DNA from 4 places in the Paenibacillus sp. PDC88 genome. Region 1 is predicted to be linked to each of the others. Evidence: predicted binding sites of a transcription regulator. Region 1 holds the regulator's gene; each other region holds the start of a gene.
The links. The regulator LexA, encoded in region 1, represses DNA repair genes until DNA is damaged. The targets are predictions, from matches to a motif close to CGAACATATGTTCG.
Positions count from the first base shown of each region.

Region 2: a site for LexA is predicted at 2,015-2,028, ahead of recN (DNA repair protein RecN). Genes of this name have one in related genera too.
Region 3: a site for LexA is predicted at 6,135-6,148, ahead of BLW49_RS15750 (YhjD family protein). Genes of this name have one in related genera too.
Region 4: a site for LexA is predicted at 4,465-4,478, ahead of recA (recombinase RecA). Genes of this name have one in related genera too.

Region 1 is NZ_FNNT01000002.1:366,623-374,572, forward strand. It holds gene hflX (GTPase HflX) at 1-813, shown strand, start outside; gene BLW49_RS08300 (methionine gamma-lyase family protein) at 890-2,143, shown strand; gene BLW49_RS08305 (MerR family transcriptional regulator) at 2,229-2,645, shown strand; gene glnA (type I glutamate--ammonia ligase) at 2,864-4,192, shown strand; gene lexA (transcriptional repressor LexA) at 4,459-5,091, opposite strand; gene BLW49_RS08320 (LysM peptidoglycan-binding domain-containing protein) at 5,271-5,639, shown strand; gene BLW49_RS08325 (DUF896 domain-containing protein) at 5,801-6,004, shown strand; gene BLW49_RS08330 (hypothetical protein) at 6,053-6,568, shown strand; gene BLW49_RS08335 (HAD family hydrolase) at 6,612-7,394, shown strand; gene BLW49_RS08340 (FixH family protein) at 7,463-7,903, shown strand; gene BLW49_RS08345 (acireductone dioxygenase) at 7,947-7,950, opposite strand, start outside.
Region 2 is NZ_FNNT01000002.1:45,583-53,532, reverse strand. It holds gene spoIVB (SpoIVB peptidase) at 1-67, opposite strand, end outside; gene recN (DNA repair protein RecN) at 187-1,908, opposite strand; gene ahrC (transcriptional regulator AhrC/ArgR) at 2,050-2,499, opposite strand; gene BLW49_RS06570 (hypothetical protein) at 2,528-3,013, opposite strand; gene BLW49_RS06565 (TlyA family RNA methyltransferase) at 3,132-3,956, opposite strand; gene dxs (1-deoxy-D-xylulose-5-phosphate synthase) at 4,092-5,999, opposite strand; gene BLW49_RS06555 (polyprenyl synthetase family protein) at 6,133-7,035, opposite strand; gene xseB (exodeoxyribonuclease VII small subunit) at 7,032-7,286, opposite strand; gene xseA (exodeoxyribonuclease VII large subunit) at 7,276-7,950, opposite strand, start outside.
Region 3 is NZ_FNNT01000004.1:514,695-522,644, reverse strand. It holds gene BLW49_RS15785 (ring-opening amidohydrolase) at 1-529, opposite strand, end outside; gene BLW49_RS15780 (fumarylacetoacetate hydrolase family protein) at 556-1,449, opposite strand; gene BLW49_RS15775 (amidase) at 1,446-2,660, opposite strand; gene BLW49_RS15770 (YitT family protein) at 2,865-3,761, opposite strand; gene BLW49_RS15765 (nucleotide-binding protein) at 4,311-5,348, shown strand; gene BLW49_RS15760 (hypothetical protein) at 5,345-5,575, shown strand; gene BLW49_RS15755 (VOC family protein) at 5,642-6,043, opposite strand; gene BLW49_RS15750 (YhjD family protein) at 6,214-6,600, shown strand; gene cysK (cysteine synthase A) at 6,685-7,647, shown strand; gene BLW49_RS15740 (ATP-dependent DNA helicase) at 7,792-7,950, opposite strand, start outside.
Region 4 is NZ_FNNT01000001.1:449,068-457,017, reverse strand. It holds gene BLW49_RS01955 (DUF3388 domain-containing protein) at 1-344, shown strand, start outside; gene BLW49_RS01950 (helix-turn-helix domain-containing protein) at 423-1,418, shown strand; gene BLW49_RS01945 (YajQ family cyclic di-GMP-binding protein) at 1,576-2,067, shown strand; gene pgsA (CDP-diacylglycerol--glycerol-3-phosphate 3-phosphatidyltransferase) at 2,299-2,886, shown strand; gene BLW49_RS01935 (competence/damage-inducible protein A) at 3,024-4,289, shown strand; gene recA (recombinase RecA) at 4,549-5,610, shown strand; gene BLW49_RS01925 (regulatory protein RecX) at 5,721-6,458, shown strand; gene rny (ribonuclease Y) at 6,776-7,950, shown strand, end outside.

The DNA of each region.
Region 1 (7,950 bases):
GGCACAAGAGGACCGGGTGAGAGCAAGCTGGAGACGGACCGCAGACATATTCGCGGACGGATTACCGACTTGAAGCGGCAATTAGAAGAGGTGACTCGTCACCGCAAGCTGCACCGGGAACGCCGTAAGAAGAGCGGTGTAATTCAAGTGGCATTGGTTGGCTATACGAATGCAGGTAAGTCTACACTTCTTAAACAGCTGACTTCTGCTGATGTATATATTGAGAACCAGTTGTTCGCAACCCTTGATCCTACCTCCCGAACGATGGAGCTGCCAAGCGGTAAAGAAATTGTGTTAACGGATACAGTAGGGTTTATACAGAACCTTCCGCATGAGCTGGTTGCTGCATTTAGGGCAACGCTCGAAGAAGTTAATGAGGCAGACCTGATCCTGCATGTTGTTGATGCTTCTTCTACGATGAGAGAGGAACAAATGAATGTCGTTGAACAGCTGCTGCAGGAGCTGGGTGCTTCCGATAAACCACAAATTGTGCTGTTTAATAAGAAGGATGCTTGTTCTCCCGAGCAGCTGCAAATGCTTCCGTCTGGCAAAGGCTATAGAAAAATCAGTGCATTTGATGAGCAGGACCTGCTGAGCATTCGTGAATTAATACAGGATGAACTGACTGGAGATACGGTGAAGTTTAGAATTCCTGCGGAGCGTGGAGATATCACTTCTGTCGTCTATCGAGTCGGCGATGTAATCGAAACGACATATGATGAGAATGATGTTATCTATGAGGTTCAGGTCCAAAAAGGCGAATATGAGAAGCATGGATATTTGTTAAAGGATTTTATTGATTCGTCAAATTGATGTGATTTTGTATACTAATAATGTAACGCACTAAAGTAATGTTGGTGTTAGTTTTGTGAGGAGAGAATAAAGAGGAATGGGTGTTTTTTCAGCAGATATTGTTAAGCTACAGCAAACGATTGAGCACAAGATAGAATCACGGCTGCGAGAAGTAGACCTAATCATCGACAGCAACCAATGGAAGGTAATAGATGCATTTCAGAAGCATCAAGTAAGTGACTTCCATTTTGCAGGCTCTACGGGCTACGCATATAACGATCGCGGCCGAGAAGTATTAGACGAAGTATACGCCGACGTGTTTGGAGCGGAGGCGGCTTTGGTGCGTCCGCATTTTGCATCCGGGACGCATACGATTGCCACCGCTCTTTTTGGTGTGCTAAGACCTGGAGATGAGCTCCTGTACATTACGGGCAAGCCTTACGACACGCTTCATAAGGTGATCGGCAAGCCAGGCGATGGCACAGGATCTCTGTATGATTTTGGGATTACATATCGCGAAACAGATTTGACTCCTGAAGGGCTGGTGGACTTCGCAGCAGTAGAACAGTCGATTCATTCAAATACCAAGGTCATCGGCATTCAACGTTCACGAGGATATGACTGGCGCTCCTCCTTTACAGTTCAGCAGATCAAAGAAATGATTGAGAAAGTAAAAGCGATCAAGCCGGATGTCATTGTATTCGTCGATAATTGTTACGGAGAATTTACAGAGGAGCAGGAGCCGACGGAGGTAGGGGCTGACTTAATAGCGGGTTCTCTGATCAAAAATCCAGGTGGAGGTATTGCCGAGACAGGGGGGTACATTTGCGGAAAAGCAGAGTACGTTCAGCTGGCTGCATACCGCTTAACTGCACCTGGCATTGGGGGAGAAGTGGGTGCAATGCTGGGTACCACCAGAGGGATATATCAGGGATTGTATCTAGCTCCATCTACCGTTGGACAAGCCATCAAGGGGAGTATCTTTGCCTCAGCCATGTTCGAAGCGGTCGGCTTTGAAACGAAGCCGGCATGGAATGAAGTGCGAACCGATTTGATTCAGGCGGTTTCCTTTAGTGGACCAGAGCATCTCATTGCGTTCGTACAAGGTATTCAGCGTGCCGCTGCAGTGGACAGTCATGTCGTGCCGGAGCCATGGGATATGCCGGGATATGAACATCCGGTAATTATGGCTGCGGGAACCTTTATTCAAGGAGGCAGTCTCGAGCTCTCGGCTGATGCGCCGATTCGCGAGCCTTATATTGGCTACATGCAAGGCGGACTTACTTATTCTCATGTGAAATACGGTGTGCTCATGGCGTTACAAACGATGAAAAATCGTAATTTACTGTAAGTTTACCTAACACATCATTGACACTTGGTATCATAAAAATGTACAATGATGATATCTTAGAATACTTGGAAGGTAGATGAACGAGATGGGTGACGAAATACGCAGAAACATGGCCTTATTTCCAATTGGTATTGTGATGAAGCTTACTGATTTGTCTGCACGCCAGATCCGCTACTATGAACAGCATAATTTGATCGTACCTGCACGTACCTCGGGCAATCAAAGAATGTTTTCTTTTAATGATGTTGAACGATTGCTTGAGATTAAAGCCCTCATTGAGAAGGGTGTAAACATAGCTGGAATCAAACAAGTGATGAATCCTGTCACGAAAGAGTCAGAGGAAGCAACGATCATCACAGCGGACACCGAAGTGAAGCGCAGAGAGCTGTCTGATTCACAGCTCCACCGTTTACTCAAGCAGCAGCTGGTGTCTGGCGGTAAACGCCCAGGGCAGGTATCCCTGATTCAAGGCGAGCTGTCAAGATTTTTTAATAAGAAGTGATGTTAGTTAACGAAGGGGAACGGGTATAAGGATAACAGGATAAGAAGGCTTAAGCGATCGTAATCGCTTTCTTGACATCTTATCCTTTGCCTGTGACAATGAATGGGACCCATCATTTCTTGCAGCTCTGTAGTGGCGTTATCTGCGGTATATCATCAATCTGCAATAGCAATACTTGTTGTAGCTGATACTTTTAAGAAGAAGAGGGAGAGGATATAGTGAGTTATACAAAAGATGACATTCTCCGCATAGCGAAAGAAGAAAATGTACGTTTTATTCGTTTGCAGTTTACCGATTTGCTCGGAACAATTAAGAACGTTGAAATTCCCGTAAGCCAGCTGGAGAAAGCACTCGACAACAAGATGATGTTCGACGGCTCCTCCATTGAAGGCTACGTTCGTATTGAAGAATCAGATATGTACTTGTACCCGGATCTGGACACATGGGTTATTTTCCCGTGGGTAACAGAGAATCGTGTTGCGCGTCTTATTTGTGATGTGTATATGCCGGACGGAACTCCGTTTGCGGGGGACCCACGCGGTATTCTGAAGCGTGTGCTGACAGAAGCAGAGCAAATGGGCTACACTTCGATGAATGTAGGTCCAGAACCTGAATTCTTCCTGTTCCGTACGGATGCTAATGGTAATCCAACGGAAGAGCTGAATGACCAAGGTGGTTATTTTGACCTTGCTCCTACCGATCTTGGAGAGAACTGCCGTCGTGAAATCGTGCTGACACTTGAGGAAATGGGCTTTGAAATTGAAGCTTCACACCATGAGGTTGCTCCTGGGCAGCATGAGATTGACTTTAAATACGCCGATGCCATTAAGGCTGCTGACCAAATCCAAACCTTTAAGCTGGTTGTCAAAACGATTGCTCGTCAGCATGGTCTGCATGCGACATTTATGCCTAAGCCGCTGTTCGGTATGAATGGTTCGGGTATGCACTGTCACCAATCTCTATTCAAAGACAATGTGAATACATTCTATGATGAATCCGATACTTTGGGACTCAGCAAGACAGCTCGCCACTATATGGCTGGTATTCTCAAGCATGCACGTGCTATGGCGGCAATTACGAATCCGACAGTGAACTCTTACAAACGTTTGGTTCCTGGTTATGAAGCACCTTGCTATGTAGCATGGTCTGCAAGTAACCGTAGTCCGATGATCCGTATTCCGGCTTCCCGCGGGCTGAGTACTCGTGTTGAAGTACGTAATCCAGACCCTGCTGCGAACCCTTATCTGGCACTGGCTGTTATGCTCAAAGCCGGATTGGATGGAATTAACCGTGAGCTGAGTCTACCTGCTCCAATCGACCGCAACATTTACATCATGTCTGAAGAAGAGCGTATTGAAGAAGGTATTCCTTCACTCCCAGCCGATCTGAAGGAAGCATTGCATGAGCTGATCCGCAGCGAAGTTATCACTGAGGCGCTTGGAGACCATGCCTTGGCTCACTTCTATGAACTGAAAGAAATCGAGTGGGACATGTATAGAACACAAGTACATCAATGGGAACGCGATCAATATTTGACGCTTTACTAAAACCGGAAACCCTTGGCGCTCTAAGCGCTCAAGGGTTTTTCTTTTTTTGGTGAGAAAACAATTTAAACAATATTATGACTAGTAGGCTTCAAATTCTTGCTCGTAACGACTGAATGCAGTGCTTAATCACCCGAGTAGGCGAGTAGAGAGCATGCTGGATATTAGTATTTCAGAAACTACTTACATCTTACTACAAAATAAGCCGAGATCTTCTCAAGAAGATCTCGGCTTTGTACATACTATACTAGAAATAAAAGAATGGCAAATTAATGAAGGAAGTCACGGAACAAGCCAATAACCTTACCCAAAATGGTTACTTTCGTAAGCCGGAGAGGTTCGTATGTAGGATTCTCTGGCTGCAAGCGAATATGGTCCTTCTCTTTATAGAACGTCTTAACGGTTGCTTCATCATCTTCCGTCATCGCGACGACGATATCTCCGTTATTCGCTGTTTGCTGCTGGCGGACGATAACATAGTCACCGTTCGAAATCCCCGCCTCAATCATACTGTCCCCGACAACAGATAGCATGAATACCTTCTCCTCGCCAACATATTGCATCGGCAGTGGGAAATAATCTTCAATATTCTCTGTAGCTGTGATCGGAATACCAGCAGTGACTTTACCAACGACAGGAACACGAGCAACTGTCTGCGTAAATTGAAGAACATTATCATCACTATCATCTTGACCAAGCAATTCAATAGCCCGTGGTTTAGTAGGGTCTCTACGAATTAACCCCTTCTTCTCCAGACGATCCAGGTGTCCGTGAACGGTTGAACTGGAGGCCAGACCAACAGCTTCACCAATCTCTCTTACGGACGGCGGATATCCTTTCAATCGGACTTCATTGCGTATAAACTCCAGAATTGCTAACTGCCTGCTGGATACCTTCGACATACCGTATCAACTCCACATAATAACGTTTGGGAAAATTATAGCATAGAACCTCCGTTCGTACAAACATTAGTTCTAAAAAAATACAGAACAATTGTTCTCAAAAACTATTGCCCAAAACACATGTTCGTGTTATAGTGAGTTCTGTAAGGAATGAGAACAAACGTTTGGAGGTTGGAATAATGCTTAAATACAGCACTTATCACAGCATACATTCTAGAACAGATGAATCGACTAATAATAATTTGGGTGAGACAATACATATTATAATGAAGAAGAACAAGCACAGAATAATCCGTTTGATATTGATAGCTTCAATCCTTCTTCTGAGCTTAACGGGTTTCATGACGGTATTTGCAGACGCGGGTCAAGAGGTAGCATACGAGAAGATTGTTGTGGAGCCTGGCGATACTTTATGGGCGATCGGTACAGAGCATAAGCCGGAAGGTATGGATATAAGAGATTATGTTAATCAAATTCAGCATATTAATGGTTTATCCAGCTCTCATATACAAACAGGACAGCTGTTAAAGCTCCCATATTTTGATTGATATGCATAATTCGTTTATGATTTATTACATGCTAAGGACGCGGCTTGATCTGCGTCTTTTTTTATTCTGTATCAAATGCTGACTATACAGGTATTTACCTTGACAACCTTTTCTAATCATGTCAAAGTTAAAGAGACTATGCATTTTGGAGGGGAAGAAAGTTGGATATTGAAAGTCTAGTTGCGCGGATTAATGAGCTTGCCCGCAAGCAGAAGGAATCCGGGCTTAATGATGCAGAATTGACTGAACGGGCTGAGCTTAGAGAGATCTATTTGAACAACATCCGCAGCAACTTCCGTCAGCAGCTGGAATCCATTGAAATTGTGGACGATGTAAGCGGCGACACTTATTCAAAAGGAAAATGATTCAATAAATAGGTACATGCTTTTGTTATAGATTGAAGGAGGATACTCATGGCGAGTTCATTTGAAAGATCAGTGAAGAAAAACCAGCAGAAAATTAATAAAGATCGTAAAAAAAGAGGCCAGCCATCCATCGGATCTGGTGTTGAACAAGAGGATGTATTTAAAGGAAGAGCCTTTTTGTTCCCATTTGTACTCGTTGTCCTTTCATTTATGTTCCTGACCCTTAGCGGCTTGACTACAGGTGGAGTAGGGGCATTTGATTGGGTCGTATTTGCGCTTTATCTTGGACTTGCTCTGATGTACTTTATGCGCCGGCCGTATCTCAAAGTCGGTAAGAAGCGGATTAAGACGATTAAGCTAAGCAGAGAACGTTCCATGGGTGCAGAGGATATTAAGAAAATTGTGTTGGAAAAAGGTTCTGTCATTGTTGAGCGCAACGGTAAAGGCGGTCCTTGGGTGTTCAGCAAACTGCTTAATCTATACGATGTAGAAGCGATGGGAGCACGACTTGTGCAATACGCACAGAATCATCAAATACCTGTCGAAGATAAGAGAGTGAAGTAAGAAGCCTAACATACGATACCATACTTTCGGGGGAGAGAGAAGCATGTCTATCAAAGCAGTGCTATTCGATTTGGATGATACACTCTTATGGGATGAGCGGAGTGTAGAGGAAGCTTTTTATGAAACATGTCTAGTTGCATCGAAGCAAACAGGCGTTGATCCTCATGAACTGGAGACTTCTGTCCGCAATGAAGCAAGGAAGCTGTATGAATCGTATGAAACGTTTGCTTTTACAAAAATGATTGGCATTAACCCTTTTGAAGGATTGTGGGCTAATTTTAATGGAAGTGACAGAGCTGAATTCAAGCAGCTTGAAGAAATTGCTCCTACTTACCGTAGAGATGCTTGGACCAAGGGTCTTCTTGCTCTGGGTATTAATCAGCCGGAACTCGGAGCGGAGCTAGCCGAGCATTTCGGTAAAGAACGCCGAAACCGTCCTTACATGTATGATGAGACGTTAGAGACGCTGGCTGAACTGCAAGGTAAAGTGAAGCTTCTCTTGTTAACCAATGGTTGCCCTGCTCTTCAGCAAGAGAAGCTGGATGGGGTTCCTGATCTGGTTCCTTACTTTGATCATATCGTGATCTCAGGTACATTTGGCAAAGGAAAGCCGGATCCTTCTATTTTCAAGCATGCTTTGGAATTGCTGGATGTATCTCCGGAGGAAGCGCTGATGGTTGGCGATAAGCTCACTACAGATATTAAGGGAGCTCTTGCGTCTGGAATCAGAGCGGTTTGGATTAATCGTAATAACAAGCTGAACGAGGAAGCCTTCACTCCAGACGTAGAAATAAAGCATTTATCTGAAATAAAACAAATGATATAATCTTCCAAGTAACCGCATCTGCTGCAGAGCAGCGGCGGTTTTCTTTTTACTAGAATACAGGAAGGAAGATGAAAATATTGAAACTCTTCTTGCCATCGAACAACTTCAATCCTATCCAGCGTCAAATCTCGACGGGTTTCATTATATTAACTCTATGTCTTCTAATCTCAGGATGCTCATTTGAAGCTTCTTCGGAGCCGGCTGCTCTCATGGAACCGATTGATGTCAAGCTGAGTGCGTCGAGTCAACAGATAAGCCTGAATGAAACCGTACATATGGAGGCTGTGGTGACTCAGCAAGCAGATGTCATAGATGATGCGGACGAAGTCATGTTCGAGGTTGCTACATCGGATGGTGTTAGTATGGAGTTTGAGGCGGAGCACCAAGGGGAAGGAGTCTATGTATTTGACTATCAGTTTAAAACTGCGGGAGAATACAAGGTTACTTCTCATGTTACAGCAAGAGGCTTCCACGCTATGCCATCTGTGCAGATTGTGGTGGAAGAATAGTGTCAACTAGAAGTAGGACAAGCAAGGAAAAACTAGGACAACCTCAT
Region 2 (7,950 bases), 320 kb from region 1:
GTCCAATAAGACAGATAGAGAAGACAACAATAAGACCGATTAGTTTCTTTCCAAGGCTAGGCTTCAAGTGGCTGTCACGCTCCCTTTGCTTCGTTCGCTTGACGAAAGGTGGTCGCCAATTGCGTAACTATAACATAACCTTGGCCAGGTCCTTTTATTACTGTCAATCATTGTTCCGAACAGCAGTTATGCCCCTTTTTTGGCTTCAGCAAGTTTCAGCATTTCTTGAGCATGATGCAATGTCTTTTCTGTAATTTCAACACCGCCCAGCATACGGGCAAGCTCTGTCACTCTGCCCTGTTCTGATAAGGACTCGACCTGCGTCATTGTCCGTTCATCGTGGACATTCTTCTCAATGAGATATTGATGATCTGCCATACATGCAACTTGAGGTAAATGTGTTATTGAGAACACTTGGCATGTTGAGGACAAAATAAACAATTTCTCAGCAATCGACTGAGCTGCCCTGCCGCTGACACCTGTATCAACTTCATCAAATATGAGAACCGGTATTTGATCGTGGCGTGCAAATATGCTTTTTAGAGCCAGCATAATACGCGACATTTCACCTCCGGATGCAATTTTGCCTAATGGTCTTAGGGGCTCTCCAGGATTAGCTGAAATGAGAAACTCTACATTGTCTATTCCATGCTTGGTTATTCGAATGCGCTTCCCTTTCCATTCCACACCCTTGGGATCTTCCATAATGGAAATCTGGGCACGCATTGTAGTTCGCTCCATTTGCAGATCCTTGAGCTCACGCTCCACCTGATTGGACAGCTCTTCAGCACAAATTTTGCGTGCCTCACTCATCTCTTCTGCAGTTTCCAATAATCCCTCTAATAATTGATTACGCTCTGCAAGCAGTTTCTCTAAGCGTTCATCTTTATTTTCCAAATGATCGGTTTCCCGTTCAATCTGAACATAATACTGAAGTATGGATTCTACACTTTCACCATATTTACGCTTCAATCCGGTAATCATATTAAGGCGCTCTTCGACCTCCGATAACCGAACAGGATTAAATTCGATCCCATCCCGGTAGCTCCGCAGCTGAAATGCCGCATCCTCCAGTTGATAAAATGCAGATTGAAGCTGTTCCAGTATGGGATGAATACCTTTGTGATCATATTCATTAATATCTTCGAGCTTCGAGATCGCGTAGCTCACGGCTTCGAGTCCCTGTGAACCATGAAGCAGCTCATACGCACCTGATACCGAATCCATCATCTTTTCGCTATGAGATAGTTTGACCCTTTCTTCGGCGAGGGATTCATCTTCACCGGGAACAAGGCTCGCAGCTGCAATTTCTTCCAGCTGAAATCGATACATATCAAGCATTTGATATGCTTTTTGACTGGATTCCTGAAGCTGTCTAAGCTCCTTCTCTACTTTGACAAAAGCTCTGTATTGCTCACTATACTTTATCTTGATGGGTCGAATGATCGTTTCTCCGTATGTATCGAGCAGACCTAAATGCTTCTCTGCTCTAAGTAAACTCTGGTGCTCATGCTGTCCATGGATATTAATTAATTGTTCTCCGATTTCGCGAAGCATTGTCAGATTCACGAGCTGACCATTGATCCGGGATACGCTCTTACCGGAAACTGTAAGCTCACGGCGAATAACCAGATGTTCATCCGGCTCCGCCTGTATTCCGAGCTCGGTAAGCGTGTTCCATACGGGGTGATGAGCAGAAAGCTCAAATAAGGCCTCCATCTCGGCCTTGTCACAGCCATAGCGGATTAAATCTGCGGAGCCTCGTCCTCCTGCAATCAGTCCCAAAGCATCTATAATAATTGATTTACCTGCGCCCGTCTCCCCGGTCAACACGTGAAATCCTGAATGAAAATGTACATCAACTGCTTCAATAACGGCTAAATTTCGGATTGATAATGTGGAAAGCATGTTCCAACACCTCCAATGATAACTGTGGCAGCCCTTCTACAGGGAAGGGAACACCTGTTGCTATTTTCATCTTCGATGTATACTTTACACTATTTCTCACCAAAAAGAAACATACGTTCGTCTGTTTTTTTGAAATTTTGATTAAGAAATGTAACTCATGATTTGATTGATAACCGTTTTGCTGTTCTCTTCATTTCTGCATATTACCAGGATGGTATCATCACCGCTGATCGTACCCATAATTTCCGGCCACTCAATGCTGTCAAGAAGTGCGGCCACCGAATTGGCCGTGCCTGGCAAAAACTTCATGACCACCAGATTTGTTGTATAATCGACGCTGAGAAAATTATCAACCAGGGCCCGTTTCAATTTTTGTCCTGGGTTATATCTCTGGTCCGTAGGGAGTGAATATTTATACCTTCCATCGTCGGTCGGAATTTTTATGAGCAGCAATTCCTTAATATCACGAGATACAGTTGCCTGAGTTACCTGATAACCTGCCTGCCGTAATGCCTCGACAAGGTCATCCTGAGTCTCAATGTCATTTTGACTAATTATTTCTCTGATTTTGATGTGTCGTTGTCCCTTCATACTTGCCTCCATCCAATTATGCTATAAATTAATATTCGTCTTCATGCTCCCAAATATAATCATCTTCATCTATAAGCGTGATTAGCTTCAAGTTATTATCGTCCGTATCTACATACAGTAAACCGTTACAGTTCGGGTACAGCAGCAAATAGGGCAGCAGGCGGTCTCTAAGTCCAGAGCCTGTCCATTCCTGCGGCATCCGGCTTCTCGAGGTCTTCACAATGAACACCTCATCTTCTTTCTCTGCCACGTAATCAATGAACAGCCGACTGTACAGAGTCTGTTTATCTACCTGGAAGGTCAGCGGGACTTTAAGTCTTCCCCCAATGACCTCATAACCTTCTCTTTCCAAAATTTCGAGTGCGGGATGCTCTTGAATTTCTTCATTGAGTACAAGCTCTGGCAGCTGTTCAGGAACCGGCTCCTGTAGCCATCTGCGAATGCCATACAACACCCAGAATACAATAATGATCCCGAGAAAAGCGATAACAAATTTATCATATTGGCCTTCCATCCATCTCACCTCTCACAAGGAGATATTCGTTAACCAGAAAAAATATCCTCTTGTGAATTTAGGAAATGCGCTGGTTTTATGAATCCAGCAAAAGAAACCCATCTAAAAAAGATGAGTTTCAATGAAAGGTATGGCTCGCTTCGTTAACCACGGCCTCAATCAGATGATCAATATCAGGTCCCGCAGATTCCACATCTTCTCCACCAAGACGCCAATGGGCCAAAAACTCAATATTTCCTTCTCCACCTGTAATCGGCGAGAATGTCAAATCAGACAATGCCAGGCCAAGCTCACTTCCGTATTCGAGAATAGAACGCAGAACCTCTGCATGGACCTTGGGATCTTTGACAACCCCTGTCTTCGGAACTTTTTCTCTTCCCGCCTCAAACTGCGGCTTGATCAAGGCTACAATATCAGCCGGCTGCTTAAGCAGCTGAATAAGAGGTGGAAGTATAATCTTTAAAGAGATGAAGGATACATCAATGCTCGCGGTATCCGGTACAGGACCTGTCAAATGCTCAGGTGTCACATACCTAAAATTGGTTCTTTCCATAACCGTGACCTGTGGATGGTTGCGAAGCGACCAATCCAATTGATTGTAACCTACATCGATCGCATACACATGTGATGCACCATGCTGCAGTGCACAATCTGTAAACCCGCCTGTTGAAGAACCAATATCAAGCATCGTTCGCCCTTTCATCTCAATATGGAATTGACGAATTGCTTTTTCCAGCTTAAGTCCTCCGCGCCCCACATAAGGATGTACTGCGCCTTTCACTCGAATGACAGCCTCACGGGGAATTTTCATTCCTGGTTTCTCAATGCGTTCTTCATTGGCATAGACCAGACCTGCCATAATTGCTGCCTTGGCCTTCTCGCGGCTTTCGTAATATCCCTGCTCTACCAGCAGGACATCCATTCTTTCTTTGGGAACTGACATAATTTCTCCTGTCGTGTAGATTAAACCACATAGCTATAGAGCCCAATATGAGCATAACTGCCCTTATTGGACTCTATAATTCTCGGGCTTGGTTTATATCATTTCATCTTCTAAATTTTTACGGAAACACATTCATCATGAAGGTGTGCTGGTCTTTGGAAGATCATAGGCGAACTCAAGCTTCAGCTTCCGCATCTCTTCAATAACCGCCTGTACCGTAAGCCCCACTTCCTCACGCTGCTCCTTGACACTTCCGTGCTCGATGAACTCATCCGGGATTCCCATGATGTGAATCTTGGTGTCGTACAGCCCTGCTTCTGAATAGAATTCAAGAATACTGCTTCCGAGGCTCCCCGCTGCAGATGCTTCTTCCAGCACGATCATTTTCGTGTCGTTCGCATGTAAGGATACCAGCATCTCTTGATCCAGTGGTTTAAAGAATCTGGCATTAATGACACTTACCTGCATTCCCTCACGTTTCAGCAGCTCTGCCGCTTCTTCCGCAATTGGAATCATAGGTCCAGCTGCAATGATCGCGTAATTCTCCCCTTGCCGCAGAGTCTCCCACGAACCAATCGGAATGGACTTCAGCTCTGGATCAAGCGGTACACCCAATCCATTCAGTCTTGGATATCGATAAGCAATTGGACCCTCATTATAATCCAGCGCTGTCTTCATCATATGTCTCAGCTCATTCTCATCCTTCGGCATCATCACCACGATATTTGGAATATGACGTAAGAACGCCACATCATAAACACCTTGGTGCGTTTCGCCATCCGAGCCGACAAAGCCAGCCCGATCAATTGCAAACATCACATTCGCATTATGTCGGCAAATATCATGGACGATCTGATCATATGCACGCTGCATGAAGGTCGAGTAAACTGCAAATACCGGCTTTAATCCTTCCATTGCCAGCGCTGCACACATCGTTGCTGCATGCTGTTCCGCGATCCCAACATCAACCATCCGTTCAGGGAATTCCTTGCTGAATGGAATGAGTCCTGAACCTCCCGGCATGGCCGGAGTAACAGCGACGATCCGCTCATCTTCTCTAGCGAGCTCAATGAGTGTTTCTCCAAATACGTCGGTATACATGGGATTGCCTACGGATTTAAGCACTTGTCCTGATTCGATCTTATACGGCGAAATACCGTGCCATTTGAAGGAATCGGCCTCAGCCGGTTTATATCCCTTGCCTTTGGTGGTCAGAACGTGAACGAATACCGGGCCATTGACATTGTCCGCCTGTCTGAAGGTCTCGATCAGCTTAGACATATCATGCCCGTCAACCGGTCCTAGATAAGTAAAGCCTAGTTCTTCAAATAATACACCCGGAACCATCATATATTTCAAGCTGTCTTTGAGCCGGCCTGCAGACTTCGCAAGTGTACCTCCGATTGCCGGAATCTTACGCAATACAAGCTCAACTTCATCCTTGGCTTTCAAATAATGTCTGTCCGATCGGATCTTGCTCAAATAGTTATGCATAGCTCCAACGTTAGGAGCAATAGACATCTCATTATCGTTCAGAATGACCATGAGCTTCTTCTGTTCATGTCCGATATGGTTCAACGCTTCAAAAGCCATACCGCCAGTCAGGGCTCCGTCCCCAATAATTGCGATAACCTTGTTGTCCTCGCCTTTGAGATCCCTTGCATAAGCCATTCCCATGGCAGCTGACAAGGAAGTACTGCTGTGTCCAGCTTCCCAGACATCATGTTCACTTTCATTACGCTTAACAAAACCTGACAGACCCTTATACTTCTTGAGCGTGTCAAATTTGTCCATACGTCCAGTCAATATTTTATGAACGTAAGCCTGGTGGCCTACATCAAATATCATTTTATCCTTAGGGCTATTATAAGCGTAGTGCAGGGCGATCGTAAGCTCTACCACTCCCAAATTGGATGCCAGGTGCCCTCCTGTACGAGAAATTGTTTCTATCAGGAACTGACGAATCTCCCCCGATAATGAAACAAGTTCATCCACAGATAATGTTTTCAGATCGTTTGGTCCCTTAATTTGTGGAAGGAGCACGTGAACCCCCCGCTTTCCTTCATAATTTTTTGTAAATTAGTTATTGTCATAGGCTACATTATACCACAATCCACTTTAAATCATAAATTTCGCCAGTTAGAGGTGAATTGATGTCTATGCTTTCGCTTGACGACTAATGATCTCTCTTCATCAAATAATCCGCCAATTCCAGCAGTCGAGATGGATCAGGAATCTGTCCCGTAATCAGCGCTTCTTTTGCAGAAGACGTTAACCGCTCCACCTCAGCCATGGACTGATCCATACCTATAAAGAACGGATAAGTTACTTTTTGCTGGTTCACATCACTCTGTGTCTTCTTGCCCAGCTTCTGCTCATCTCCGATTAGATCGAGAATATCATCCTGAATCTGGAAGGCAAGACCAAGGTCTCTGCCGAACGAACGAAGCGCCTCCAGCTGTACATCATCTGCCCCTCCAATTCTGCCTCCAGCCATGAGGGAGAAGATGATGAGGTCGCCCGTCTTATGAAGATGAATGTATTCAAGCTGTGATAAGGAAGTCATCCCCTGCTCGCCCTCCATATCAGCCACCTGTCCTCCGACCATACCTCGTGCACCTGCATGAATAGAGAGCTCCTCCACAATAGTGAGTACGCGATCTGATGGAATATTGAACTTGCGAGCTGCCTGAATCACGCTGTAAAAAGCATGGGTGAGGAGTGCATCACCTGCAAGAATAGCCATCGCTTCCCCGTATACCTTATGATTGGTCAAACGTCCCCTGCGATAATCGTCATTATCCATGGCGGGCAAATCATCGTGAATCAAAGAGTACGTATGTATCATCTCTACGGCAGCAGCAACGGGCAGAGCGGCTTCCCGCTCCACGCCAAATGCTTCACATGCTGCGATTACAAGCGCTGGGCGAAGTCTCTTTCCTCCGGCCATCAGCGAATACTGCATCGATTCTTTTAAATGCTCAGGAATATCCCAAGCTTCAGGAAAAACGGTTCTCAGCTCTCGCGCCATCAAGTCGGCGACATCCTGAATATACAATTCTATGGATGGTCTAGTCACAAAGAGACACCGCCTTCATCTTCATTACCTCCAAAAGGCTGCTTTCGAAACTCTCCATCCTCTTCTACGATCATTTCTATCTTACGTTCCACTTGTTCGAGCTTCTGGTTGCACATTTGAGACAGTTTCATCCCTCTTTGGAACAGCTCGATCGCCTGCTCAAGGGGAACGTCTCCCCGTTCGAGCTGGTTCACAACTTCTTCAAGCTCGGCCATCGCAGCTTCAAAATTCAGCTCCTGCTCATTTGCCATCTTCATTTGCCTCCTTTATCTCCCAGACCTGGCAGGCAAGCTGCCCATCGACCAGTTTAATTTTGACCAAGTCACCTGGAGCCACCTCTTTGGTTGATTTCACTAACTTTTTATCCTGCTCATCATATACAAGGCTGTAGCCTCTTGACATAACTTTCAGCGGACTCAGTGCATCGAGATGCCTCATATTTCCGTGCAGCTGCTGCCTACTCACCTTCACAAGAGATGTCATCGCCGTCTCTAGCTGTTTCTTGTATGACAAAATCTCCTTCTTCGCGGAAGACACCTGTGCAGAGGGGTTAAAACGAACGAGTGAGATCCGCATCCGTTCCTGCTTCTCTCTTGCAAACCTTTTGCGAGAATCCATCGCCCTAATTAACCTCATATGGAGCTGATCCAGCCTTTCCGTATGCTGCACCAGACTTCTACGCGGATTCATGAGAACCGGAGACTTGGATAAACGTTCAAGCTTATCTCGATTGTGCTTGGCTCTTGTTATCAAGCTCTGATTCAGCCTACGCTGATAACCAGCGAGTTGTTCCTTCAGCTCCATCTGATGGGGCACGGCTAGCTCTGCGGCAGCTGTCGGTGTGGCTGCTCTCACATCTGCGGTAAAATCTGCAATCGTAAAATCCGTCTCATGACCGACTGCAGAAATAACCGG
Region 3 (7,950 bases), on a different contig from region 1:
CAGAGCCGAGTGCAGAAGAAGCTTTGGATCGAACCCCTCCTTCCCCCCAGGGACACTTGATTTCAACACAGTGCACGTCACCAAGATCTGTGATTCCTGCGTCTCTGATTGCATCACGTACCGCTTCTGCTGCCAGATCCACTTGAACGCAAGTGCCGATTTCTTCCGGAAGAAGCGTTCGACTTGAAGCTACGCCGAATACCCATCGTTTGCTTCCCGCTCTTGAATCAGACAGATGATGATCGTTTCTCAAAAATACGGTATAATGCGGACTCATATAACCGCCAGTCTTACCAATCATCATCATCGGAATTTCTTCAAAAATAGCATCATGGGTTTTGCTTAAATATTTGGACAATAACACTTGGAAAGCAAGTGTACTATATCCTCTTGCATAATTATCTCCTTCTGTTTGAGCTATGATGGCTTTGATATGAGCGGCCTTGATTTGGCCGGACTCAAGTTGTTCCTCTAGTTCACTTACATCTCCTGGGTGCTTCATTGTAAATTTCATTAGTTCATAACTCATTTCTATCTTCCTTCCCTGCAAATTTTTTAAGCATCTGTCCGTTTGATTGTTCTTGAAACGAAATTTACGAGAGGCATAAAACCATCTATTCGACATTCGACATGATCACCCTCACGAATAATACAGGCTCCGGGAGTTCCCGTCATGATGATATCTCCGGGAAGAAGCGTCATGTGCTCGGAATGAAAAGATACTACATGTGCAGGTGTGTACCTCATTAGGCCAGCCTTTTTTCGTGCTTCAACCTGTCCATTTCTTATCGTCGCAATCTGGATCTCCGCAAACGGATCGACCTCATCCGGTGTTAGCAGCTCAGAACCCAGACTGAAGAAAGTATCGAAGCTTTTGGAGCGAGTTAAGAATCGGGGGTTTTTTTGATGTATATCATCTGCACCAATATCAAGCACGGCAACATAGCCTGCAATACAGCCAGCCGCGATCTCTTCGGACACATGACTGCAAGCTTTGCCAATAACGATCGCAAGCTCTGCCTCTGCGATGACTCGCTCAGATTGCTCTGGAAGCCGAATATCGTCCGCGGGACCAATTAAGCTGGTGCTTGGTTTGAAAAATCCTACAGGTTCCTCACGTTCTTTTTGATTCCTGAACGCAGTAAGTTCTTCATAACTGGAGGTATAGTTAAAGCCTATTCCATATATTTTTCCAGGATTACGATACAAGGGAGCAAAATAAATCTCATCCGGGGAAGCCATTTCGAGACCTGGTAATTCATTAATAAAAGATCTGCTTATGATCCAGCTATTCAGCTCATCAAGCCTTTCTTCTCTCAGCAAGGACATCATATCTGTAGGCCAATCCGTCTTGTAGATTCGATTCATCATCTCTATTGAAATGACACCTTGCTGAGCTTGAATGCCAGCCTGCTCTTTTCCATTCTGAATAAAGCTCACATATTTCATCGAATGTGCTCCTTTCGGGGAACCAGCTTCAGCTCAGATTCGATATTAGCGATAAGCCGCAAGAGATCCATATCCCGGCCCGGTCCAGCAATAAATGATAAGCCGAAAGGATATCCCTGAGCCTCCATCCATGGAACGTTAACTTGGGGTAACCCGCCTATTCCAGCTACACAGCATAGCTGCATTGTGCTAATTCTTATCTGTTCTGCTTCCTTACCCGTGAGTCCAATTTCAGGGGCTATGCTCGGAGTTGTCGGCACAATTAGCACCGTATTCTTTTGCAGCTTCTCATGAAGAAATGCTCGAACTTGCTTGATATCTTCCCGTGCCAACCCGGCATCTTGAGCTTGTATTCCTTCGGCCCATTTAAAACGCTCGCGAACAGCAGCTCCAAATCGCGGGTTTACTTCCTCGATCCAAGGTCCGTGTGTTCTCCATATCTCATATCCCTGTAATGTACGAAAGGCTCGAACCCAATCCATTAGCTCGAATTGCATCCCTTCGGTTATCGCTTCTTCATCACAATTCAGTGCCGAGCGTAGTTGCCCAAATCTCACACCCAATTCTTCTTGTACTTGCTCGTCTACCAGATCCCACATATCCGTTGCCCATACAAACCTAAGCTCGTCTCGATCATTTTCTCGAGCATCACCTTTAAATAACGTCTTTCCCACTTTCAGCATGGTCTCTATTTCGTTTGCCATCCAGCCCGGCGTATCAAAACTAGGGGCTAGAGGGACGACTCCAGTCAATGACAGGCATCCCCATGTAGGCCGAATACCGTATACTCCGCAATAGCTGGAAGGAACTCGAACAGATCCCGCTGTATCTGTTCCTAACGCAAAATGAACCATCTCAGCAGCAACCGACACAGCAGACCCGCTTGACGACCCTCCTGGAATACGGCCTTGTGCCTTAGGATTAACCGGAGTACCCCAATGTTCATTCTCGCCGTTCAGTCCGAACATGAGCTCGTCCGTATGTGTTGCACCTACGAGTTGAGCTCCCTCTTCCAATATTCGTAACAGGATGGGTGCATAATTCTTGGCTGGATGATGTGTACGTTGAAAGTCAGGATTTCCAGCACTGCTCACATGATTTTGAATATCATAGACGTCCTTCACTGCAAATCGAAGACCTTTCAGACTTCCCCCTATTTCATGAACCGAAATGTCTCCCATACTTTTCACGAATGCTCCCCAACGATCCATCCATTTGTACTCCTCTCTCCTTAGATTTACTTTATTTTAGAAGAGCTGCGCTGTATTCACATTGGCACCTGTGACTAAATTTGATATCCGATTTTTAGAAGCAGCGACTATTGTGAAGACAACGCAAAAAAGGACCTGCAAGCATGCAGATCCTTCTTGTTCTTATCATCAATGTTCAACTGTATGATCAATACCAATCATCTTCTATCCTCCGGCAGCACTTGACTGCTTAACTCGGGTGGTGGATACGTGATGCTTGGTATCCTTCGTTCTAATCGGTGAATATGAAACAGACGCAGCTGAAGCTGCAGGCTTCGGTAATGGTAATAGTATAACATCGGTCTTGACCGGCTTCGGCTGTAAGGTCTCCCTCTCATATTCGGGCCGCTGCTTCTTAGCTGCTGCTTGAGTAATCAGAGTTATGAACTTACTTGCAATCCATACCGCAAGCACCGTATACAGCGTTTCTTTGAGCGGCATAAAGAGTAGTGATAATAGAAGTACCATCCCGTCAAAAATAAAGAACACCGATCCGATCTTCATTCGGCTCCACTTGCTGACGAGCACTGCCAGAATGTCATCTCCGCCTGTCGCGCTTCCACTCGCAATAACGATCCCTGCTCCGACTCCGGTTAGAATACCAGATATAAGGGCCGCTGCCAGCAGACTTCCCTGGAGATCAATGACGAGAGGTGAATACCGTTCGCACCATTCATAAAATAAGGAGAAAGATAAAGCTCCCAGCATGGCTTTGAGCATATACTTTCGGCCCATGAAATACCACGCAATCAGAATGACTGGAATATCCAGCAGCAAGCTGGTAAGTGCAGGAGACCAACCGGCGACATAACTGCCAAGCAGGGCTAATCCTACAAATCCGCCTTCCGACAAATGGTTCACATAGTTGATGTGATAAAAAGCAAACGCCATCAGCATCGTCCCAAAAAGCATCATTCCGATACTTTTCAGCTCATTCAAGTTAAAAATCGATCTTACGGCCTCAGTTACTGCCGTCTTTTTTCTGTTTTCGAATGAAACAGGTTGTTCTTGAGTTGTTACAGCCGTCTTATTCCAAAACAGAAGTTTTTGCTTTGTCCTCATACAGATTCCCTCGCATTGTTTGTAGTTTGGTCAGAAACAGACCGAAACTAATGCGTAAGGAAAGCTGAGAGGAGTTCATCCTTCGAATATTCATTTGGCTTACCTCTCCCTACGCATAGTTGGTCATTTAACTAGTGACTTTTACTAATCGCGTAAGGGAAGCTACGTATACGAGGAATCGTTTCGTTTCCAAATTGTCCTTTGGGGCTTCATCCTTCGGGGACTCATGGTATCCAGATCCTTTCTGTTAGTAATCATATATTCGTGCATAGAGTCAGTTCTTTAATATATGATTAAACTCATTATAACATACCAGAAACGGTGCCTGCTTGGTAATTTATACTCACTTTATTACATGCATCATGTCCACTTCATGTAACGGCGAATAGACTATTAATAATCATAGTATCGTCTTTAGTCGCATAACTCTAGTTCTTACGTCTCTTTCTTCAGAATGTGATGCTTTTCGGTTCGTCAAATTCGGGTAAATGGTATAATATAGAAAAAGATCTTAAAAAACCATATCCCGTAAGCGAGGCGGAGCGGACTATGAAGACGATAAAGCCTAGAGCGTTCATCGGATGTTCCCTTGAAGCGAAGCCTATTGCCGCAGCTGTACATGAGAATTTAAGGTATGCTGCTGAAGTCACTCCATGGTATGCCGGCGTATTTAACCCTAGCAGCTATACGATGGAGGATTTGGAGGAGCAGGTTCGAAGCAGTGATTTCGCCATTTTTATTTTCCACCCGGATGACATCACCAGTATTCGAGGAAAAATGTACGCCACGGTACGGGACAATACCCTGTTTGAAATGGGTCTTTTTATGAGCCGATTGGGAAGAGGACGCATATTCTTTATATTACCTGAGCATGTTAACGAGCTGGATAGCAGTAAAGATATCGAAGGCATGCGAATGCCCAGTGATCTTCTTGGTCTAGGTTCCCTGACTTATGAGATTCGTTCAGATAGCAACTGGGCACCCGCTGTATCGGTAGCCTGTCACAAAATTGCAGACATGATGGAAAGATTAGGCCCTTGGTCGGATATGTATTTAACAGAGAAAGTGAATAAAGTAAAGCAGGAGGAAGAGAATAAACGCATTCAGCTGCTGAAGCTGCTTCGTTTCTTTCGTGAACTGCTGCGTTCCCGCAAAATTGATGATCAAATGCTGCATCGTATGAGTGATACACTGCGAACGGCTTTTGTATCTCGGCCTCACTTTCTCGTACGCGGTACCACGGTGCACCGGGTATCTCTATCCGGATATATTGAGCAGGTAGCCGGAAATGTCGGTGAGATCGGGAGGCGTTACCCTATGAATATCAATGATGGCAAAACGCCGGATGATCCCAGTCGAATTCTTGTCGTTGATGCGTACAAGGAGAACAAAATTAAGGTGAATCTGTACGATGATTATCTTGAGAAAGAGTATATGCTGTGCTATCCTGTAGCAAGTGGTTATGTATTTACCGTGCATCTTGTTGGACACCTTGAGGCAGGTGATGATCTATTCCAGCAAATTGACCGCGATAATCGCCAACTATTTAGTGCTATTCACGACCTGTTAGGAGGAGAGTTGGGATGAAACCAATCAGACAGAGGCTCACCAAAAAAAGAGGAGCCCCCAAGGTACGTCTGAGTGCCGCCCGCGAAACAACCGGATCTGTACCGGAAGGTGACAGCGGCAACAGTTTCAAGAAGCCCGAGGTGCCCATTGTCACGCTTGGCCCTTCCTTGAAAGGCAAGGAACGCCCGTACAAGGTCATATTAGAGAAGGACGCACTCTACGATAAACCGCAATATATGGCATAAATCCTATTAATCCAGGCAGCATCGATCATCATTGATCGATGCTGCCTTTCTCTTATCCATTGTGCATTAGCTGCATGTATTCTCCGGTGGTGCTGTAAGCTCTACCTTAATTCGGTCAGGATCTTCAAAATATACAGCGTAATGCCGCTCTCCTCCCGCATAAGGGTGAAGATGCTCGTACAAGATCGGGACTCCTCTATCCCTCATCTGACGGGTAAGCGAATCGACCTGCGCTCTTGATTCGGCGTGAAAAGCAAGATGATTAAGCCCCACTCTGCATCTGTGATACGGGACATCAAGGAATCGGTCCTCAGCCTGCACAAATACAAGATAAGCCGCTCCAAATCTCCAGCTTATTCCCTTCTCCCATTTCTGATACTGCTCATATCCCAGCTCCGTTAGAAGCCATCCCCAGAATGCAGTGCTTCTCTCCAAATCAGAGACATAGATCTCTAGATGATGAATCATCGCTTCATCAAACCCCTCTCCCCATCCGTATGTATGCAATTTCCACTTGTCAGACCGCATAAACAGATCTTATATTGAATATAATATTACAGGAACGTATGTTCTGTAAATATAATTCAAAGCATAGTATGAAACGGATTCAACTACATATCAGTAAGGAAGTGAACGGGATGTCTACATCATCCACCGCCCCGGTCCCCAGTGAAGCAGATCATTTGCTGGTCAAAAAATATATGATGCACATTCTCATGCTGGATGTGCTTGAACAGGACATTCATACCATACAGCATGTTTCTTTGCATATGCCTCAGCTGTATGTCCATCATTTAACCCGCATCCAGATGGATGTAACCCGAAATTTGACGGATATCCGGATACAGATGCGTAGAGGCGGGATCCGCATTTACGAGGAGAACAAGCTGAGGGAAGGATTTGAAATGCGCTACCTGTGCCGGGGATATCACCGGCGCCTATATTTACTGTGGACCTTCTGCAAGACCGAAGTCATGAAGGAAATGAGCGAACGGCTGGGCATTGACCTGACGGAGCTGTCTTGACGGAGCAGTCTTTCTGTTCGTATGATATTAGAAGATATATATTCCTACTGAAATAATAGGATATTAACTAAAGGGGACTTTCACATGCATGATCAAAATCATTCTGCCGTGCCGAAATCAGGCAATCGCCTCGTTGTAAACAATGTAACCGAATTGATCGGGAACACTCCGGTCGTCAGGCTGAATCGTCTACCGAAAGCCGGTCATGCTGATGTATACGTCAAGCTCGAATACTTCAATCCCAGCGGCAGTGTGAAGGATCGTGCCGCAGCCAATCTGATCAGACAGGCGGAACTCCGCGGCCTTCTTCAGCCTGGCGCAACCATTATAGAGCCTACCAGCGGAAACACAGGCATCGGTCTGGCTATGAACGCCGCAGCCAAAGGGTACAAAGCAATTCTAGTCATGCCTGATAACATGAGCAAAGAACGAATTAACATACTCAAGGCGTACGGCGCAGAGGTTGTACTTACTCCTGCTGCCGAGCGTATGCCTGGAGCGATTCAAAAAGCGCTGGAGCTTAAAGAAGCCCTACCGGGGAGCTTCATCCCGCAGCAATTTGAGAATCAAGCCAATCCGGATGCTCACCGAACGACAACAGCACTCGAAATCATGACCCAGATGGACGGGAAATTAGATGCTTTTGTAGCGACTTCGGGAACCGGCGGAACCATTACAGGAACCGGCGAAGAGCTCCGCCGTCAGATTCCAGACATTCGGATCTATGCAGTTGAACCTGCAGGATCCCCCGTATTGTCCGGCGGTGAGCCTGGCCCTCATAAACTGGTCGGGACGAGCCCCGGGTTTATTCCTTCCATCGTCAACACCCATGTGTGGGATGAGATTATTCAAGTAACGGACGAGGATGCTCTAGATATCATGCGGCGACTGGCCGCTGAGGAAGGACTTCTGCTCGGACCGTCTTCCGGCGCATCGGTGTGGGCCGGGCTGCAGATCGCCAAGCAGCTGGGAGCTGATCACAAAGTGCTCTGTATCGCACCGGATACAGGCGAACGCTACCTCAGCACAGGTTTTTTTGATAAGTAGGAAGCCTATACATCCTGTACAAAAAAGGTCAGTAAACTGCCCCTTCGTGAAGTCTGCAAGAGACTTACAAGGATCAGATCACTGACCTTTATTTATTTCAGTATCGATTCCATATTGAACTCATCATGGTATGTGGTTCAACAGCTATATCTTCTCCACCCTGAGTACTGCTCCTTGAGGAAGCACAGCCTCCACCCGTTCTCTGACCTTCGAATCGGCGACAAGCTCAGGATCAAGCACAGCGGCAATTCCCTGATCCGACGACGAACGAATCAATCGCCCGAGCCCCTGCCGCAGTCTAAG
Region 4 (7,950 bases), on a different contig from region 1:
TTATTGCAGGCAGTGTTTGTGCTATGAAGCGATGGACTTTTGTTTCTTCTACGCTCCTTCGTCAAACGATCAGAAGTCAAATGTCGGAGGACGAGATGAATCCGAACAATGTATTTATCATTGATGGTATTGTGAGCACCATTAGATCCAATGAAAAGCATTATAATCTGCTGCAGGAAATTATGAATATGCCGAGCACCAAGGTCATTGAGCATCCGGATATTTTTGTTCAGGAGTCTGAATACGACTACAATAATTTTGATATTATTATTGAGCTTCGCAATAATCCGGATGAAGAAATTTTATATGATACATTTACTGCAAATTATACAGACGATCTATAAGATTAAATGACAATTTAAAGAAATGTGTTTATATATACAAGCATCTTAGCGAATACGAAAGAATGAGGAGGAATTGGCATGTCTGAACTGGGTCAGCAGTTGAAGGAGGCCCGGCTGCAAAAAGGATTGAGTCTTGATGACGTTCAAGAGATGACTAAGATTAGAAAAAGGTATCTCGAAGCGATTGAATCGGGTGACTACAAAGTGCTGCCAGGCAGCTTCTATGTGCGGGCGTTTATTAAAACCTATGCAGAGACGGTGGGCTTGAATCCTGAGGAGCTGCTGGAGGGTCACAAGAAGGATGTTCCGGCTCCTGAGCAGGAAGCTACGATGGAGCCTGTCATGCAGAAGCGTTCCAGCCGTCCGCAAGCAGAGCGGAACAATAAGTGGCTGTCTATTGTGCTGCCATGGACTTTTTTAGCATTAATATTGGTACTTATTTATTTCTATTGGGTGCCTACCTTAAACCAGGCAGAAGATCCGAACGAGCCATCTACAGAACAAACGGATAATCAGCCTGTAACGAACACACCTGAGCCTGGTGCAGGTGAAGATGCTGAAGATCCTGGATCTGAAGTAGGCGGCGGTGATCCGAACGGTGAGGAGAATCCAGATGCCGCAGCACCTGAAGAGGGGACAGACCAGGAAGAAGAACCTGCTGACGAAGAAACTGTTGAAGATGTTCCGGTTTCCGTTACAGAAAGCGGCAAATCAGGTAACATTACAATATTTGATGTGAGCGGCGGAAGTGCGGAAGAACCCATTACGGTTGAAGTTAAAGCTTCTGGCGAAAGCTGGCTTGAGATGTACAATGGTGAGAATTCAAGCGGTGAGCAGCTAGTTTCTGGCTTAACGGCTGCTGGAGACAATCATAGCTTTGAGTTGACCGCGGAAGGAATGTACATTAAGTCAGGCTATGCCCCAGCGACGGAAATCACTGTAAATGGTCAAGTGGTGACGGACGGCAAGACGACGAATCGTATTTTACTTCGGCTGGCTGAAGGCGAAAATAATGGTTCTGCACAAGAGGGTACGAACAGCGGTAGTGAATCGGGCTCTGAAGACGGTCAATAAAATAGGTTTCATCGAACATGTACAGCGCATTCGCTGTACATGTTTTTACGAGTTATCGTGTAGGACATACCTTAAACGCCATGATTAGACTTCACATGTATGGTTTTAATATAATGGTACACAAGGTCAAATTACATCGAAGGGAAGTGTTGTTAACATGAGTTCAGAAAGTTCATTTGATATTGTATCCAAACTCGATTTGGCAGAATTAACGAACGCAGTTACACAAGCAGAGAAGGAAATAGGGAGTCGGTATGATTTTAAGGGAAGCAAGAGCAGCCTGAAGATTGAGAAGGACGCACTCATCATTGTTTCGGATGATGAATACAAGCTGAATGCAGTAATTGACGTACTGCAATCCAAGATGGTGAAGAGAGGTCTCCCTCTCAAAAATTTGGATTACGGCAAGATTGAACCTGCTTCTATGGGAACTGTAAGGCAGCGTCTTGGCTTCAAACAGGGAATTGATCAGGACAATGCGAAGAAGATTAATATTCTGATTCGGGATTCCAAACTGAAGGTGAAGAGCCAGATTCAAGGAGATCAAATCCGTGTAACCGGAAAGAGTAAAAATGATCTTCAAGCGATTATTCAATTGCTGCGCTCAAGTGATCTTCCACTGGATCTGCAATTTACGAATATGAAGTAAACTGCTGTTCTTACACTATCGCCTATGTAAATGATGCAAATGATGCTGTTCATTGCGTTCCTCTTAACGTATGTCTTTTTTGACATGTAAATTGGGGTATAATATACTCGGTGGGGACTTCTATACAGACATGTATGTTTGTTATTACTATTACATATCTCAGGCAGAAAAGACTTGGAGCAGCCTGATGCTTGTTCCTAATAGTACGATGTAAAGGGGAGGCGCTTTTTTTTGAATTTACCTAACCGGATTACACTGGCAAGAATTTTTATGATTCCGGTCATGATGGTGTTCTTGCTTGTTGATTTTGATATGTATCCTTCGCCGATTCAGATTGGGGACTATACATTGCCGTACAACCAGCTTATTGGAGCAATAATATTCATTATTGCGGCAAGCACGGATGGTATTGATGGATATATAGCCCGAAAGCATAATCTAGTTACTAACCTGGGCAAGCTTCTAGATCCACTCGCAGACAAGCTCCTTATTACTGCTGTGCTCGTATCTCTGGTTGAAATGGGTAGCATTCCTTCGTGGATTGCCGTTGTTATTGTGAGTAGAGAGTTTGCGGTTACAGGTCTTCGGCAGATTGCACTGCTTGACGGCTCTGTCGTTGCTGCGAGTGCCTGGGGAAAGATCAAAACGATTGTTCAGATCGTGGCAATTTCGCTGCTGCTGCTGAACAATTTCCCGTTTGCCTTTATCGGAATACCGATGGATACCATATTAATATGGCTGGCAACCTTGATTACGATATACTCAGGCATTGATTATTTCGTGAAGAACAAGCATCTTCTGACCCAAACCAAAGCGTAAAATAGGGGCTCTCTGACAAAAGCAATAGGTGATCCTATTGCTTTTTTTGAAAGTTTTATTCAAAGTTATAATTATGTATCCGAGAAACAGCTTCTAATATAGAAGCTATTCAACACAGTGGAAATGGGGGCATCGTCATGAAAGCAGAAATTATTGCAGTAGGCACGGAGCTGTTGCTTGGACAAATTGTAAATACGAATGCACAGTTTTTATCAAAAGAGCTTGCCGCGATCGGTATTGATGTTTATTTTCAAACCGTCGTAGGTGATAATGCGCTGCGGATGAAGCAGTCGATCGAGACGGCACAAAGTCGAGCCGATATCATTATTTTCTCGGGTGGGATTGGTCCGACTCAGGATGATATTACAAAGGATGTTGTAGCTGAGCTGCTGGGCAGAGAGCTTCATATCGAACAGCGGTCTCTGGATAAGATTGAGCAAATGTTTACGAGCCGCGGAACGCTGATGACCGAGAACAACAAGCGTCAAGCGACATTAATAGAAGGGGCAACCCCGCTTACGAATGAGACAGGGCTTGCTCTCGGAAATGCGATTTTTCAAGATGATCATTATTATATTATTTTGCCCGGACCTCCCAAAGAGTTGAAACCCATGTTTACAAATCATGCTGTGCCATGGCTTCAGCAGCATGCGCTTACTGGCGAGATGCCGATCTACTCTAAAATGCTGAAGTTTGCGGGGATCGGTGAATCTATGCTGGAGGATAAGCTGAAGGATCTTATTTCGGCACAGACCGATCCGACGATTGCTCCGTATGCTGGAGAAGGTGAAGTGACGGTTCGTATCTCTACCAAAGCCGGAAGCGAAAGTGAAGCGATGGTCAAGTTGAATGAGCTTGAAGTGCAGATTCAACAGCGGTTGCCGGAGCATTTGTATGCAAGCCATGATATTCCTATTGAGCATGTCATTGTAGAGATGATGGCTGACCGTGAACTGACGTTGGGGGCTGCAGAGAGCTGTACAGGAGGTCTGCTCATGGAGCTTCTGACATCCATACCGGGGAGCGGGACCATGCTTCGTGGCGGGATCGTGTGCTATACAAATGAAATGAAGGAGAAGCTGTTGAACGTTCCCCATGCATACTTAGAAGGGGAGGATGCTCCTGGCGCGGTTAGTCCTGAAGTGGCCAAAGTGCTTGCAGAACAAGTTCGGATGATAACGGATGCTGATTATGGCTTGGCGGTTACGGGAGTAGCTGGTCCTGGTTATTCAGAGCGCAAGAAAGTCGGCCTTGTATATATCGGCATAGCGGAGCGCGGGGGAGAAACAGAGATTCACGAGCTTAACTTGAGCGGCAACCGGGAAACGATTCGAATTCGTTCTGCCAAAACGCTGCTATACCGTTTGTGGCGCAAGCTTGTTGAGAACGAGAAGCTGGACTGACGCTATTGTGGCCTGGGTCATACCCGTTTGACGACCAGCGTGGGAAGCAGTATACTGTATGTATCGGAAGAACCGAAGCGAACTCGTTTTGCGCTGGTTCTTCCTTTTTTATTTTATTGTTTCCAAATATGAAAGTGAGAGTGAGACAGGTGGGCGCCCGCTCCTCCAAAAAAAACGAATGTATGTTCTCAAAAAATGCTTGGCAAACGACCATAAAGAGAGTATCATATACTTATAAACAAAGAAGGATGTGAGTTTATTGTCAGATCGTCGTGCTGCGCTGGATATGGCGCTCCGTCAAATAGAGAAGCAATTTGGTAAAGGTTCAATTATGAAACTGGGTGAATCAACTCACATGCAAGTCGAAATTGTACCCAGTGGATCAATTGCTTTGGATATTGCACTAGGAACCGGCGGTTTCCCTAGAGGCCGGATTATTGAAATATATGGACCTGAATCTTCTGGTAAAACAACCGTTGCGCTTCATGCTATTGCTGAAGTACAGAAGCAAGGTGGACAAGCTGCATTTATCGATGCAGAGCATGCACTTGATCCGCAATACGCTAGAAAGTTAGGCGTTAACATTGATGAATTGCTGTTGTCCCAGCCGGACACAGGTGAGCAAGGTCTAGAGATTGCAGAGGCGCTCGTACGCAGTGGCGCGGTTGATATCGTTATTATCGACTCTGTAGCTGCACTCGTGCCGAAGGCAGAGATTGAAGGCGATATGGGAGATTCCCACGTGGGTCTGCAAGCACGTCTGATGTCTCAAGCTCTTCGTAAGCTGTCTGGTGCGATCAGCAAATCGAAGACGATTGCGATCTTCATTAACCAGCTTCGCGAGAAAGTCGGCATCATGTTTGGTAACCCAGAGACCACTCCTGGTGGTCGTGCTCTTAAATTCTACTCCACTGTACGTCTTGACGTACGCCGTGTAGAGAGCATCAAGATGGGGAACGATGTTGTCGGGAACCGGACTCGGATTAAGGTCGTGAAGAATAAGGTTGCTCCTCCATTTAAGCAAGCAGAAGTTGATATTATGTATGGTGAAGGAATTTCCAGAGAAGGAAGTCTGCTCGATATCGCCACAGAATACAACATCGTGGATAAGAGTGGTGCGTGGTATTCCTATAACGGTGATCGTTTAGGCCAAGGCCGTGAGAATTCGAAGCAGTTCTTGAAGGAGAATCCTGAGCTTACACAAACTATTGAGCTGAAAGTGCGTGAAGCAAGCAACTTGACAACGACTGTTCCAGCTCAGTCTGATGCTGAGAAAGCGAAGGAAGCTGAAGAAGAACAGGAATTGTTCGAAATAGAATAATAGTATTCTTTTGATTTTCTGTAAACCGCAGCTCACTTTGATCTGCGGTTTTTTGTCTAGTTATACGAATGCACCACAAATTTAGTTATGAGGGAAGTGAGAGACACAGGATGAACGACAATTACGAGCAGGATATGATCCAGGACATAGAGCAGGGTGTCTCCCATTTTCCTAATGAATCACTAGAGATCACCCGAGTGGAGAAGCTGCGAGGGCGTGAAGCGAGGTATATGATATCATTTGGTTCATATGAGCTGTCTGTATTGGAAGACGTAATGATCAAGTACCGAATGATCAAGGGAAATTCATTTCACAAAACGGAGCTTGAAGAAATTGTTATCGCTGATGAGAAACAGCGAGCTTATGTACAAAGTCTAAAATTCCTGGAACGGAAGCCGCGGACAAGGCATGAGATGGCACAGAAGCTGAAGCAAAAGGAATATGTGGATTCAATAATTGAAGATGTATTATCAAGGCTGGAGCAAGAGAGGCTGATTGATGATTCATTCTATGCAAAAGAATGGGCTAGACAGCGTATTTCCAACCACCGAAAGGGGAAACTGTGGGTAGGGCAGGAGCTCCGGCAAAAAGGGATAGCCAAAGAACATATTCAGGTTGCTCTTGGCGAAGTCAGTCTAGAGGAAGAATGGGACAGCGCGATGACTGCTGGACGCAAGAAGTGGGATCAGGTTAAAGGAGATCTGCTTGAGAAGAAACGTAAAACCTACCCCTTCTTAATGCGCCGTGGATATTCTGGAGAGGTCACAAGGAAGGTCATCGGACAGCTTCAATCACAGTATGCGGATGAGTATGCAGGGGAAGTGGATGAAGAGGATATGATCGACTAAATAGGCCCATACCATAAAAAGCGCATTCTCTTGACAATTTCTTAACACGAATACTAAAATGTACATGAGTACCATATGCGAATAAGTATTTTTTCCTTCCAAAAAAATCCTTTGTTCGACCTTCGTATGGTGCACTCATTTATTGATGTAAGACCATCGCTTTTGTCGATGGTAATATGTACATGCTTTGCGTGTACAACAAGAAGACGGTGATTGCGACCGTTTCCATTTTTGTAAAATGTGTAAGATTTGAACACAACAATTGCAAATATCCCAAGGATAAATCCCTTGGAGGAATCAACGAGGAGGTGAACATAATGGGTGTAGACATCTTGATTCTCGTTGTTGCCGCTTTAGCTACTGGGGTTATTGGGTTCCTTGCCGGATATTTTATTCGCAAATCTTTAGCTGAGGCTAAAATTTCTAGCGCTGAAGAAGCTGCTGTCCAAATCGTAGAGAATGCGAGAAAGGATGCAGAGGCGCTGAAGAAAGAAACGGTACTAGAAGCAAAGGACGAAGTCCATCGTGTACGTACCGAAGCTGAAAAAGACATTCGTGAGCGTCGAAATGAAGTTCAACGACAAGAAAGACGATTGTTGCAAAAGGAAGAGTCGCTGGATAAAAAATTGGAGTCCTTGGAACGCAAAGAAGAACAAGTGGCCAACAAAGAGAAACGTATTGATGAAACACAGCAGCAAATTGAAATGATCTACAAGAGTCAGGTCACTGAGCTTGAGCGAATTTCTAATCTGACGATGGAGGATGCGAGAAGCATCATCTTGTCTAACGTAGAGCAAGAGGTTCGACTGGAAACAGCTCAGATGATTAAAGAGATTGAACAGCAGGCGAAGGAAGAAGCTGACAAGAAATCTCGTGAAATTATTACCTTGGCGATTCAGCGTTGTGCAGCAGACCATGTTGCGGAAACAACCGTATCTGTTGTAACACTGCCTAATGAAGAAATGAAGGGCCGTATTATCGGTCGTGAAGGCCGTAACATTCGTGCTCTTGAAACCCTTACTGGGATTGACCTCATTATCGATGATACACCGGAAGCGGTTATATTGTCTGGATTTGATCCGATTCGCCGTGAGATTGCCCGTACCGCCTTGGAGAAATTGGTGGCTGATGGACGTATTCATCCAGCTCGAATTGAAGAGATGGTTGAGAAGTCTCGCAAAGAGGTGGATGAACGCATTCGTGAGTATGGAGAACAAGCTACTTTCGAAGTGGGAGTACACGGTCTTCATCCGGATTTGATCAAGATTTTGGGCCGTTTGAAATTCCGTACAAGCTATGGACAGAACGTACTGAAGCATTCGATGGAAGTCGCATATTTAACAGGGCTTATGGCTGGAGAGCTTGGCGAAGACATCGTGCTTGCCAAACGTGCCGGGCTCCTTCATGATATCGGTAAAGCACTGGATCACGAGGTGGAAGGCTCACACGTGGAAATTGGTGTGGAGCTGGCGAAGAAATACAAAGAACATCC